3 regions of the Stenotrophomonas sp. T8 genome follow, and region 2 is predicted to be linked to each of the others. Evidence: predicted binding sites of a transcription regulator. Region 2 holds the regulator's gene; each other region holds the start of a gene.
The links. Region 2 encodes FliA, which starts transcription of late flagellar genes. Its sites were predicted from a motif close to TAAAGTTTNNCNNNCNNNGGCCGATAA; they were not measured.
Positions count from the first base shown of each region.

Region 1 (3,273 bases), 1.8 Mb from region 2:
GGCGGCCAGTTGCTGGATCTGCTCGTTGATCGCGGCCAGGTTGCGCTTGGTGGTCGCCATTGCGGCAGTGAACACCGCCTTCTCGCCCGGCAGCACTTCCATGTCCACGCTGAGGTCGCCCACGGCATAGCGCTGCATCACTTCAACCAGGCGCTGGGTGACCGCATTGCTGGAGGCCACCAGCTGGTTGCTGTCGGCCACCATGCGGCCGTACTCGCCCGGGAAGGCCGCAGCATCCATGCGATAGCTGAGTTCACCGGCATCGTGCCGGCGCGCCATTTCGGCCTGCGCAGCCATCACCGACTGCAACTGCCCACGCATGCCCTGCATTGCGTCCAGCAGGCGCCCCACTTCGTCGTTGCTGCGCGCCGGCAGCGTGCTGTCCAGCTTGCCGGCGGCGACATCACCGGCCACGCGTACCGCTTCGGCCAACGGGCGGATCGCCAGGCGGCGCAGCAGCACGTAGACGCCGGCGCTGAGGGTCAGCGCGGCGATCACGCCGACCAGCAGGGTCAGCCACAGCAGCTGGCGTGCCTCAGACACGATCACCGCATGCGGCATCACCACGCCCAGCGCGAAGCGTTGCGGGGCGTCGCCCACGCGCAGCGGCACATACACGCGTACGTTGCCGGCCGCGTCGGGGCTGAAGGCCTCGAACGGACGGTCGGCGGCGATGTCGGCCAGCATGCTGCGGGTCAGGGCATCGTTGCGCGGCTTGCCGATCTCGGCGGCATTGGCCGAGGCCAGCACCACGCCCTTGGGCGACAGCAGTTCGACGCGGCCAGCCCCCATCGGCTTCAGCGTTGACAGGTGCTTCTGCAGCGCTGCCAGCGAGAAGTCGACGGTGAACACGCCCAGGAATCTGCCGTTCTCGATGATCGGCGTGCTCAGGGTGCTCATGAGCACCTTCTGGCCGGCGATGTCATAGGCGTAAGGTTCGCTGACCTTGGGCAGCTTGTCGCGGCTGGGCACCATGTACCAGTCACCGGAACCGCTGGCAGTTTCGGTGTAGTCGGTCATCACCGACTGCTGCGGTTTGCCGTCTTGCCAGGCCCAGTAGCTCATGTAGCGGCCGGTGGCATCGTGTGCTTCGGAATTGACGAACTCCGCATCCTTGCCGTCGAAGGCATCGGCCTCCCACATGGTGCTCTTGCCCAGCCATTGAGGATGAGCACGCAGCTGTTCGCCGAGCACCGCCGCCAGGCTGGCGCGGTCGGGTATGTCACCACGGGCACGCTGGGCCAGCACGGCCTCGACCATGGCGTCATTGCTGGCGAAAGCCGTGCCCAGATCAGCCGCCACCTGGCGCGCCTCAGCGTTGGCCTCGCTGGTCATGGTCTGGCGCGAGGCGCTGATCAGACTGGCGCTGGCCTGCCGGTAGATCAGGAAGGCGGTCAGGCCGAAGCACAGCAGCGCGATCACGGCGGTGCCCAGCATCAACTTGTGGGCGATGCTGCCCGGGCGTTGGGCAGCGGCAGAGCGGGAAGAAGACATGGGAGGGTCCGCAAGGAAGTTCAGGACGACCGGCACCACGAGGGCACCGCGCAGGCGCGCGATCCGTCGCGCAGGCCACCGGCCGCCGGGGCGCGCCCGGCGCTGGAAGCGCACTGGGTTAGCGGCCGCCCGCCAACGAGGTTGAGGCGGTCGGCCTGCACATTCCTGAATCCGCTCAGGGTCGGCTCAACGCTCCCCCTCTGCGATGCCCTCACTCGGCCACGCGGTCCTTGATCCACTGTGCCCGCGGCAGTACCTCGATGCTGCCGACGGCATACTGCTGAAGCACGTCGTCGGGCCCGAAGCACGGTTTCCAGCCCAGCGCGCCGCGCAGGCGGGCACTGTCGTAGACACGGTCGATGCTCAATGGCAGCGGCCAGCCACGGCGTTCGAATTCGGCCAGCAGCTGTGGCGCGCGACGGGCCAGCACGCTACGCGGGTGGGTGGCCAGCTCCAGGCAGTCCTCGCGCCGGAACGGCGTCGGGGCACAGGCGAGGTAGCGCGCGAACCGGGCGCCTTCGTCGAGCAGCAGTGCAGCATGTGCGCTGGCCACATCGCGGGCGTCGATGCCGCGATGCAGGCGGAACATCGCCATCCGTTCGGGCGGTTCCGGGAAACACCGGCCCATGCGCAGCACGCGAACGCTGAAGCCCGGCGTGGCGGCGGCTTCGGCCAGGGTCTCTGCCTGCAGCTTGGTACGGTGGTAGATCGTGCGCGGCAGCGGCTCGGTGTCTTCGTCGATCCAACGGCAGCCACCGGCCACCACGGCATGGCCATACAACGCAGTGGTGCTGGTCAGCACGAAGCGCCGTGCACCGGCTTCGCGTGCCGCCTGCAGCAGGTGTGCGGTGGCCTCCACGTTGATCTGCTGGAACACCGCATCCGGCACCAGGCCGACATGCGGGGCATGCAGGGCCGCGGTATGGATGACCGCATCCACGCCCTGCACCGCGCGCGCGACGGCCTGCCGATCGCTGACATCGGCAATGATGCGCGTGGTGGCAAACGGACTGCGGTCCAGCCCCACCACTTCGTGGGCAGCCGCCAACGCACCGAAGATCGCGCGCCCGATGCGGCCGGAACTGCCGGTCAACAGAATCTTCATTGAGTCCATTCACTCGAAGCGCCCGGGAACTACCGGGATGCTTCGATTCTAGGCATGCAATCGCGCATCCGCGATAGGACAGCCATGCAATCGTGCGTTCATCTTGACGACTTCGCAGGCGCCAGCAGTTGCCGCGCGATGAACAGCGGATCGTCGCCGCCGGCCACATCAGGCCTCACGCCAGTACGTTCCCAGTTTCCACCGGTGCGCAGATTGATGGGTTGCCGGTCGGGAATACTGATCTGATAGCCATCGGGCAGCAGCACAGGATCACCAAACATATGCGCGGCACCGCCACTGCGCGTACCGACAATCCGCGCACGGCCCAGTGCCTGCAGCGAATAGGCGACGAACTCGGCCGCCGAACCGGTGCGGCGGTCGATCAGCACCACCAGCGGTTTCAGGTACGCAGGCAGGCTGGCAGGCGGCAGCGGGACCGGCGTGCGCCGGCCGCGCTGGTCCAGCTGCTGCACCGCGTCGATCTTCGCGTCCAGCAGCGTGCGTACCAGCAGGTCGGCACTTGCATCGTCGCCGCCCCCGTTCTGGCGCAGATCCAGCACCAGGCCATCGGTGTCGGCCAGCAGGGCAAGGGCCGCAGCGAACTTCGGGCGCGCCAGATCCAGCGGATAGAAGGTACTCAGGCGCAGGTAGCCAATGTTGCCCTCCATCACCCG
Region 1 is NZ_CP195329.1:3,510,056-3,513,328, forward strand. Features, by position in the region: gene ACSDHM_RS16205 (methyl-accepting chemotaxis protein) at 1-1,494, opposite strand, end outside; gene ACSDHM_RS16210 (NAD-dependent epimerase/dehydratase family protein) at 1,706-2,599, opposite strand; gene ACSDHM_RS16215 (S41 family peptidase) at 2,698-3,273, opposite strand, start outside.
Region 1: the regulator FliA is predicted to act here: its motif matches at 1,613-1,639, upstream of ACSDHM_RS16205 (methyl-accepting chemotaxis protein).

Region 2 (3,273 bases):
GCTGCAGTTGCCGGTGCGGCCGGTGCGGCCAGTGGGCGTGGTGTCGCGATCGGTGCGGGCGCTACCGCAGCGATGGGCTTGGCGCCGGGTGCGGCGCCACCGTGCAGCTGGTCGAGCAGGGCTTCGAACTCGTCTTCGCTGATCAGGCCGTCGTCAGCCTTCTTTGCCGGCGCGACCGCAGTCGGTGCGTTGCCGCCGTGCAGCTGGTCGAGCAGGGCCTCGAACTCGTCGTCGGTGATCAGGTCGCTGCCACCCGCAGCGGGAGCTGTTGCGGCGGCGGGTGCAGCCACGGCACCGCCATGCATGTCGAACTGGGCGATCAGCTCCGGCGGCGCATAGCCCGGCTCGGTGCCGGAGGAAACTGCATCCAGCATCGCTTGCAGGTAGTCCAGCGATTGCTGGGCGGCATCGAAGTGATGGGCCTGCAGCACGGCCTGGCCCGCGCGCGCGATGCCCAGCGCTTCTTCGGCGGCGTGGCACAACTCGACCATGGCGGTGACGCCGAGGAAGCCGGCGCCGCCCTTGAGCGTGTGGTAGCCCCGGAACACCGCGTTGAGCTGCTCGGTGTCCTGTGGTGCCTGCTCCAGCGACACCAGCTGTTCGCCCAGGCGATCCAGGATTTCCTGCGCCTCGATGATGAAATCGGCAGTGATGTCGTCGGATACCGCGCTCATGCTTACAGCCCCAGGTCCGACAGCAGGTCGTCGGCGTCGTTCTGCGAGACCGCGTGGCGGTCCAGTCCCTTCAGTGCCGGCCCGGCCAGTTCCGGATCGGTGCGATGCTGTTCCGGCGGCAGGCCGAGCGCGCCGAAGCCCTCGTGCACGCGGCGGACGATGCCGACCACGCGACGGATGATCTGCCCGGTCAGGTCCTGGTAGCTCTGGGTCAGGGCGATCTCGGTGAGGTTGTGGCGGATGCGCTCGAGCTGTGCATCCTGGCCGGGCTGCAGGCCTTCGGCGCGCAGCTGTTCGGTCAGGCTGCGGCATTCCTCGGCCAGGTCCAGGGTGCGGTGCGTCGCCTGTTCGGTCATCGCCACCACGTGGTCCAGGCGTGCGCAGGCATCGTCCAGTTCGCCGGCCTCGCTGGGCACGGTCGGCAGTTCACCCAGGGCCTGCCCGAGCTCGCGGGCCAGCCGCGAGAGGCCGCTCATCATCGGCTGCGTGCGCAGCGCGACCAGTCCGTCGATGCGTTGCCGCCAGGCGGTTTCGTCACCGGACTCCAGTGCGTCCAGTGCTTCCTGCAGGCGCAGGGCGAGGGCATTCTTGTCGACCGTGGTGTCCATCAGGCGCTGGCCGCCAGGCGTTCGAAGATCTTGCCGAGCTTCTCTTCCAGCGTCTGCGCGGTGAACGGCTTGATGATGTAGCCGTTCACCCCGTTCTGGGCCGCTTCGATGATCTGCTCGCGCTTGGCTTCGGCGGTGACCATCAGCACCGGCAGGGTCTTCAGCTTGGCGTCGGCACGGATCGCCTTGAGCAGCTCGATGCCGGTCATGACCGGCATATTCCAGTCGGTGACCACGAAATCGAACGGCTGGCTCTGCAGCAGCGACAGCGCGGCATGCCCGTCCTCGGCTTCGGCGGTGTTGGTGAAGCCCAGATCGCCCAGCAGGTTCTTGACGATGCGACGCATGGTCGAGAAGTCGTCCACGATCAGGATGCGCATGTTCTTGTTCAAAGCAGAGTTCCTTTGTTGTTCATTCCGGGCGGCCGGGGGCAGCTGCCTCGGGGATGTTCATTCTTCGAGGCCGGCGTCGACGGCCTCGAATACCTTCAGCCGGCCGCGCAGGCGCAGCACCGCCTGGCCGTGGATCTGGCAGACCCGCGACTCGCTCACGCCGAGCACCGCGCCGATCTCCTTCAGATTGAGTTCCTGCTCGTAGTAGAGCGAGAGCACCAGCTGTTCGCGCTCGGGCAGATGGCCGATGGCCTTGCCCAGCTCGCGGCCGAACTCGCTGCGCTCCAGCACCTGCTGCGGGGTCGGGCCACCCTGGGCGACCGTGTCCAGCTCGCCCTGGTCCTCGATGCGCGACTCCAGGCTCAGCACCTGGCCACGCGCGGCGTCTTCCATCAGGCGCAGGTACTCGGGCAGTGGCATCTCCATCGCGGCGGCCACTTCGGTGGCGCTGGCGGCTCGGCCGCTGCTCTGTTCCAGGCGGCGGATGGTGGCCGCAGCATCGCGTGCACGGCGGTGCACCGAGCGCGGCACCCAGTCGCCACGGCGGATCTCGTCGATCATCGAGCCACGGATACGGATCGAGGCATAGGTCTCGAACGAGGCGCCCTGGTCGGCGTCGTAGCTGCGCGAAGCCTCGATCAGGCCCATCATGCCCGCCTGGATCAGGTCGTCGACTTCGACGCTGGCCGGCAGGCGCGCGGCCAGATGGTGGGCGATGCGCCGCACCAGGTCCGAGTGCTGGGCGATGACGTCGTTGGCCGCCGAGCGCTGGACTTCCCTGTACTGGGCCGCGCCTTTCATGCCGCCACCCCGCGCTGCTTGAGGATGCGTTCGAGGAAGAACTCGACGCCGCCGCGTGGTTCGGTGGGCGCCTGCCAGCGGGCCGTGCGGCGCGCGATCTCGGTGATGGCCAGTGCGGACGGGCTGGACGGGTAGGCCTTCACCACCGGCTGCTGGCGCTGCACCGACAGGCGCAGCCAGTCATCCTGCGGCACGCAGCCCAGATAGTTCAGCGAGACATCGGCGAGGAACTTCTCGCAGACGCGGGTCAGCTTCTCGTACAGTACGCGGCCCTCGTTGGGGTCGCGCACCATGTTGGCCACCACCTGGACGCGGTCCACGCCACGTTCGCGCGAGAGCACCTTGATCAGCGCGTAGGCGTCGGTGATTGAAGCCGGCTCGTCACAAACCACCACCACGGTGTCCTGCGCGGCCTGGCAGAAGGTCAGCACGCCGTCGGTGATGCCTGCGGCGGTGTCCACCACCATGATGTCCAGCTCGCGTTCCAGCTCGGAGAACACGTTGACCAGGCCGACGTGCTCGGCCGGGGCCAGCTCGGCCATGTGCCGGCGGCCGGACGCGGCCGGGACCACCAGCACGCCGTTCGGGCCTTCGACGATGACGTCGTCCAGCGAGCAGCGGCCGGCAACCAGGTCGGCCAGCGTATAGGTGGGGTTCAAGCCCAGGATCACGTCGATGTTGGCCAGGCCGAGGTCGGCGTCCAGCAGCAGCGTGCGCTTGCCCATGCCGGCCAGCGCCACGGCCAGGTTGGCCGACACGTTGGTCTTGCCCACGCCGCCCTTGCCGCCGGTCACGGCG
Region 2 is NZ_CP195329.1:1,736,490-1,739,762, forward strand. Features, by position in the region: gene ACSDHM_RS08180 (chemotaxis protein CheA) at 1-674, opposite strand, end outside; gene ACSDHM_RS08185 (protein phosphatase CheZ) at 677-1,282, opposite strand; gene cheY (chemotaxis response regulator CheY) at 1,282-1,674, opposite strand; gene ACSDHM_RS08195 (RNA polymerase sigma factor FliA) at 1,732-2,475, opposite strand; gene ACSDHM_RS08200 (MinD/ParA family ATP-binding protein) at 2,472-3,273, opposite strand, start outside.

Region 3 (3,273 bases), 1.2 Mb from region 2:
TGCTTCTCCGGCCCCAGCACATGCACCTCGAAATGCAGGTGTGGGGCCTCGGCGCTGGCGTTGCCCGTGCTGCCGACGTAGCCGATCACCTCGCCGCGCCTGATCACCTGCTTCTCGGCCAGGCCATCGGCGTAGCGTTGCAGGTGCGCGTAGTAGTAGCACCAGCGCCTGCTGGGCTCGAACTGGTAGATCGTCAGCCCGCCGCGCTCACTGTCGAACAGTTTCTCCACCGTGCCATCGGCCACCGCCAGCACCGGCGTACCTGCATCGGCCATGATGTCGATGGCATCGTGTACGCGGCCCTCGCTGCGTGCATCGGTGAAGGTATCGCGCAGCTGCGAGAACAGGATGCCCTGCACCGGCAGCAGCAGGCCGGACGGGGCATCCGGAGCCTGCGCGGCCGGCGGCGCAGTGGAGGCGGGTGGGGCTGTTGCACCTGGCGCTACCGGTTCCGTCACCGGCGCGGCGGCCACCGTCGATGGCGCTTCCGGCAGCGCTTCGGCCACCGGCTCATCCATATCGCGGTGCAGCCGCCAACCTGCACCCAATCCCAGCAGAACACCGAGCACAATCAGTTGCGGAAGACGCATCGACTCACTCCTGCATCACGACAGGCACCGAGGTGTCTACTGCGTCGGCCACGCGCAGCGCATCCCAGTTGGTCATGCGTACGCAGCCATGCGACTCGGTCTTGCCCACGTGGCCGGGTTCAGGCGTGCCATGCAGGCCGTAATGCGGCTTGGACAGATCGATCCAGACCCGGCCGACCGGATTGTTCGGGCCGGGCGGCAGCGTGGCCTTCTTTTCACCTTTTCGGGCATCCCAGAACAGCTTCGGGTTGTAGTGGAACGGCGGGTCGCGGTATACACCCAGGATCTTCCATTCGCCGATCGGCAACGGGTCGTGCTGGCTGCCGGACGACACCGGCACCTGCGCGATCAGCTTGCCCTGTGCGTCCAGTAGCTGCAGCGTGGAGTCGGATTTGTCGACCACGATCCTGGCGGCCTTCGGCAATGCGGCCGGGGCGATGTTGGGGACCTGGATACGGTTGCCAGCCCTGGTCAGATCCACGCCGGGATTGAGCATCTTCATCAGCTCTGGCGACGCGTGGAAGCGCTCGCCCAGGGCTTCTTCCACACTACCGTAGCCCAGCGATTTCAGCTTGGCCTGGGCGGCGGGTCCTTTCGGTATCGGCTGGAACGGGCCGACGACATCCTCAGCAGTCAGCGTGTAGCTGGCCAGCGGCGTGATCGTATCGGCCTGCAGAGCCTTCCAGGTGGCGTCGTCCAGCTCACCCGTTACGGTCAGCCCGTGCGCCGCCTGGAAGCCTGACACCGCCCGCCGCTGGTTGCTGCCTACCTCACCATCAATCTGGCCCGGAGAGAAGTTCGCACGATCCAGCAGCACCTGGGCATGCAGTGCGGAGCGCACTGCGGTGTCCGGGCCAGCCTTCTCGGCAATGGGGGCGGGCAGGTTGGGCGGCGGCACCTGCGCGAAGGCCGGCGACGCCAGCAGCGAGATTGCGAGCAGGGTGGATCGGGACACAGATGAGCGCATTGGGATCTCCAGCAGGTACGCCGCCACCTTGCCCGCAGACGGTGCGGAACCGCCGTGAAAGGGATCTGATACCCGCATGAGCAGGCATGTCATTGCGGCCGGCTGGCACCGGCAGGTGCCGCTGGGACGGGGACTCACCAAGGTGAACGGTGGCCGACGCCGTCGATGGGCGGCGATCAAGATTGCCTGCCGTGCCGCCGATAAGCCCACATCCCCCCGTTTTGGATACCCCCATGAACTACTTGAGGAACGTCAGGGTTGCCTGGCGTCTTGGGCTGGGCTTTGGCCTGTTGCTGCTGCTGGTTGCCGCCGTAGTGGCCACCGGCGCCACCGCCAGCGTCGTGCAGAAGCGCGCGATGCAGCAGGTGGTCGACGTCAGCGTGGCCAAGGTGCGCCTGTTGTCGCAGATGCTCGACGCCAACAACCAGATGATGGTGGTGCGGCGCGAAATGCTGATCCGCCAGGGCGAAGACCGCGGCAGCGATGAGAAGCGCATTGCCGATCTGGTCAAGCGCTATGAGGCCAGCTGGGCCGCCTACCAGGCGCTGCCAGGCGATGCGGAGGGCAAGGCCATCGCGGAAACCATCGCGGCCAAGCGTGCCATCGCGCGCCCGCTCAACAAGCAGACCAGCGAACTGATGGAGCAGGGCGACTACCCGGGTGCCGTGGCACTGACCCTGGGCCCGGTGCAGGAAGCGGCCAACGGCTGGAACAAGGCACTGTCCGATGGCGTGGATTTCGAAGAGAAGGAAAGCCGTGAGGCAGCCGCCGAGGCCATCCGCCTGGGCGAGCGCAGCCTGCTGCAGCTGCTGGTGCTGGGCGGCGTCGCGCTGCTGGTGGGCATCGGTGCCTCGGTGATGATCGGCCGCAGCCTGACCGGTCCGCTGGCGCGCGCGGTGAACCTGGCCGAGCGCCTGTCCAAGGGACAGCTGGACCAGGAGTTCCGCCTCGGTGGCCGCGACGAGCTGACCCAGCTGGGCGAGGCGATGGCCAGCGTGCGCCAGAGTGTGCAGGCGGCGATCGGCGCGCAGTTGCAGATGGCCGAGCAGCACGAGGCCGGTGCAATCCGCTATCGCATGGACGCCAGTGCGTTCCCCGGTGATTTCGGCCGCATGGTGCAGGCCACCAACAGCCTGGTGGAGTCACACGTGCAGGTGGAACTGCTGATGGCCGAGGTGATGCAGCGTTACGCCATGGGTGACCTCAGCCGCGACCTGCCGGACTACCCGGGCGAGAAGGGCACGCTGACCCGCACCCTGGCAGCGGTGAAGCAGAGCCTGATGGCGATCAACGCGCAGATCGATGAACTGGCCCGCGCCGCACGCGCCGGCGATTTCAGCATGCGTGGCGATGCCGCTGCGTTCCAGTACCAGTTCAAGACGATGGTCGAGCACCTCAACGGCATGATGGCCAGTTCGCAGGCCAGCATCGCCGATGTTTCCGACGTGCTGCGCGCGATCTCGCATGGCGACCTGACCGCACGCATGGAGGGCGAGTACGACGGCGTGTTTGCGCGCATGCGCGACGATGCCAACACCACCACCGCGCAGCTGACCGGCATTGTCCGCGGCATCCAAGTGGCTGCCGACAGCATCAACAACGCGGCCCAGGAACTGGCCGCCGGCAACAACGACCTGTCGCGCCGCACCGAGCAGCAGGCTGCGAATCTGGAAGAAGCGGCCGCGTCGATGGAGGAGCTGACCTCCACCGTACGCC
Region 3 is NZ_CP195329.1:2,911,853-2,915,125, reverse strand. Features, by position in the region: gene ACSDHM_RS13670 (M23 family metallopeptidase) at 1-590, opposite strand, end outside; gene ACSDHM_RS13665 (L,D-transpeptidase family protein) at 595-1,557, opposite strand; gene ACSDHM_RS13660 (methyl-accepting chemotaxis protein) at 1,791-3,273, shown strand, end outside.
Region 3: the regulator FliA is predicted to act here: its motif matches at 1,735-1,761, upstream of ACSDHM_RS13660 (methyl-accepting chemotaxis protein).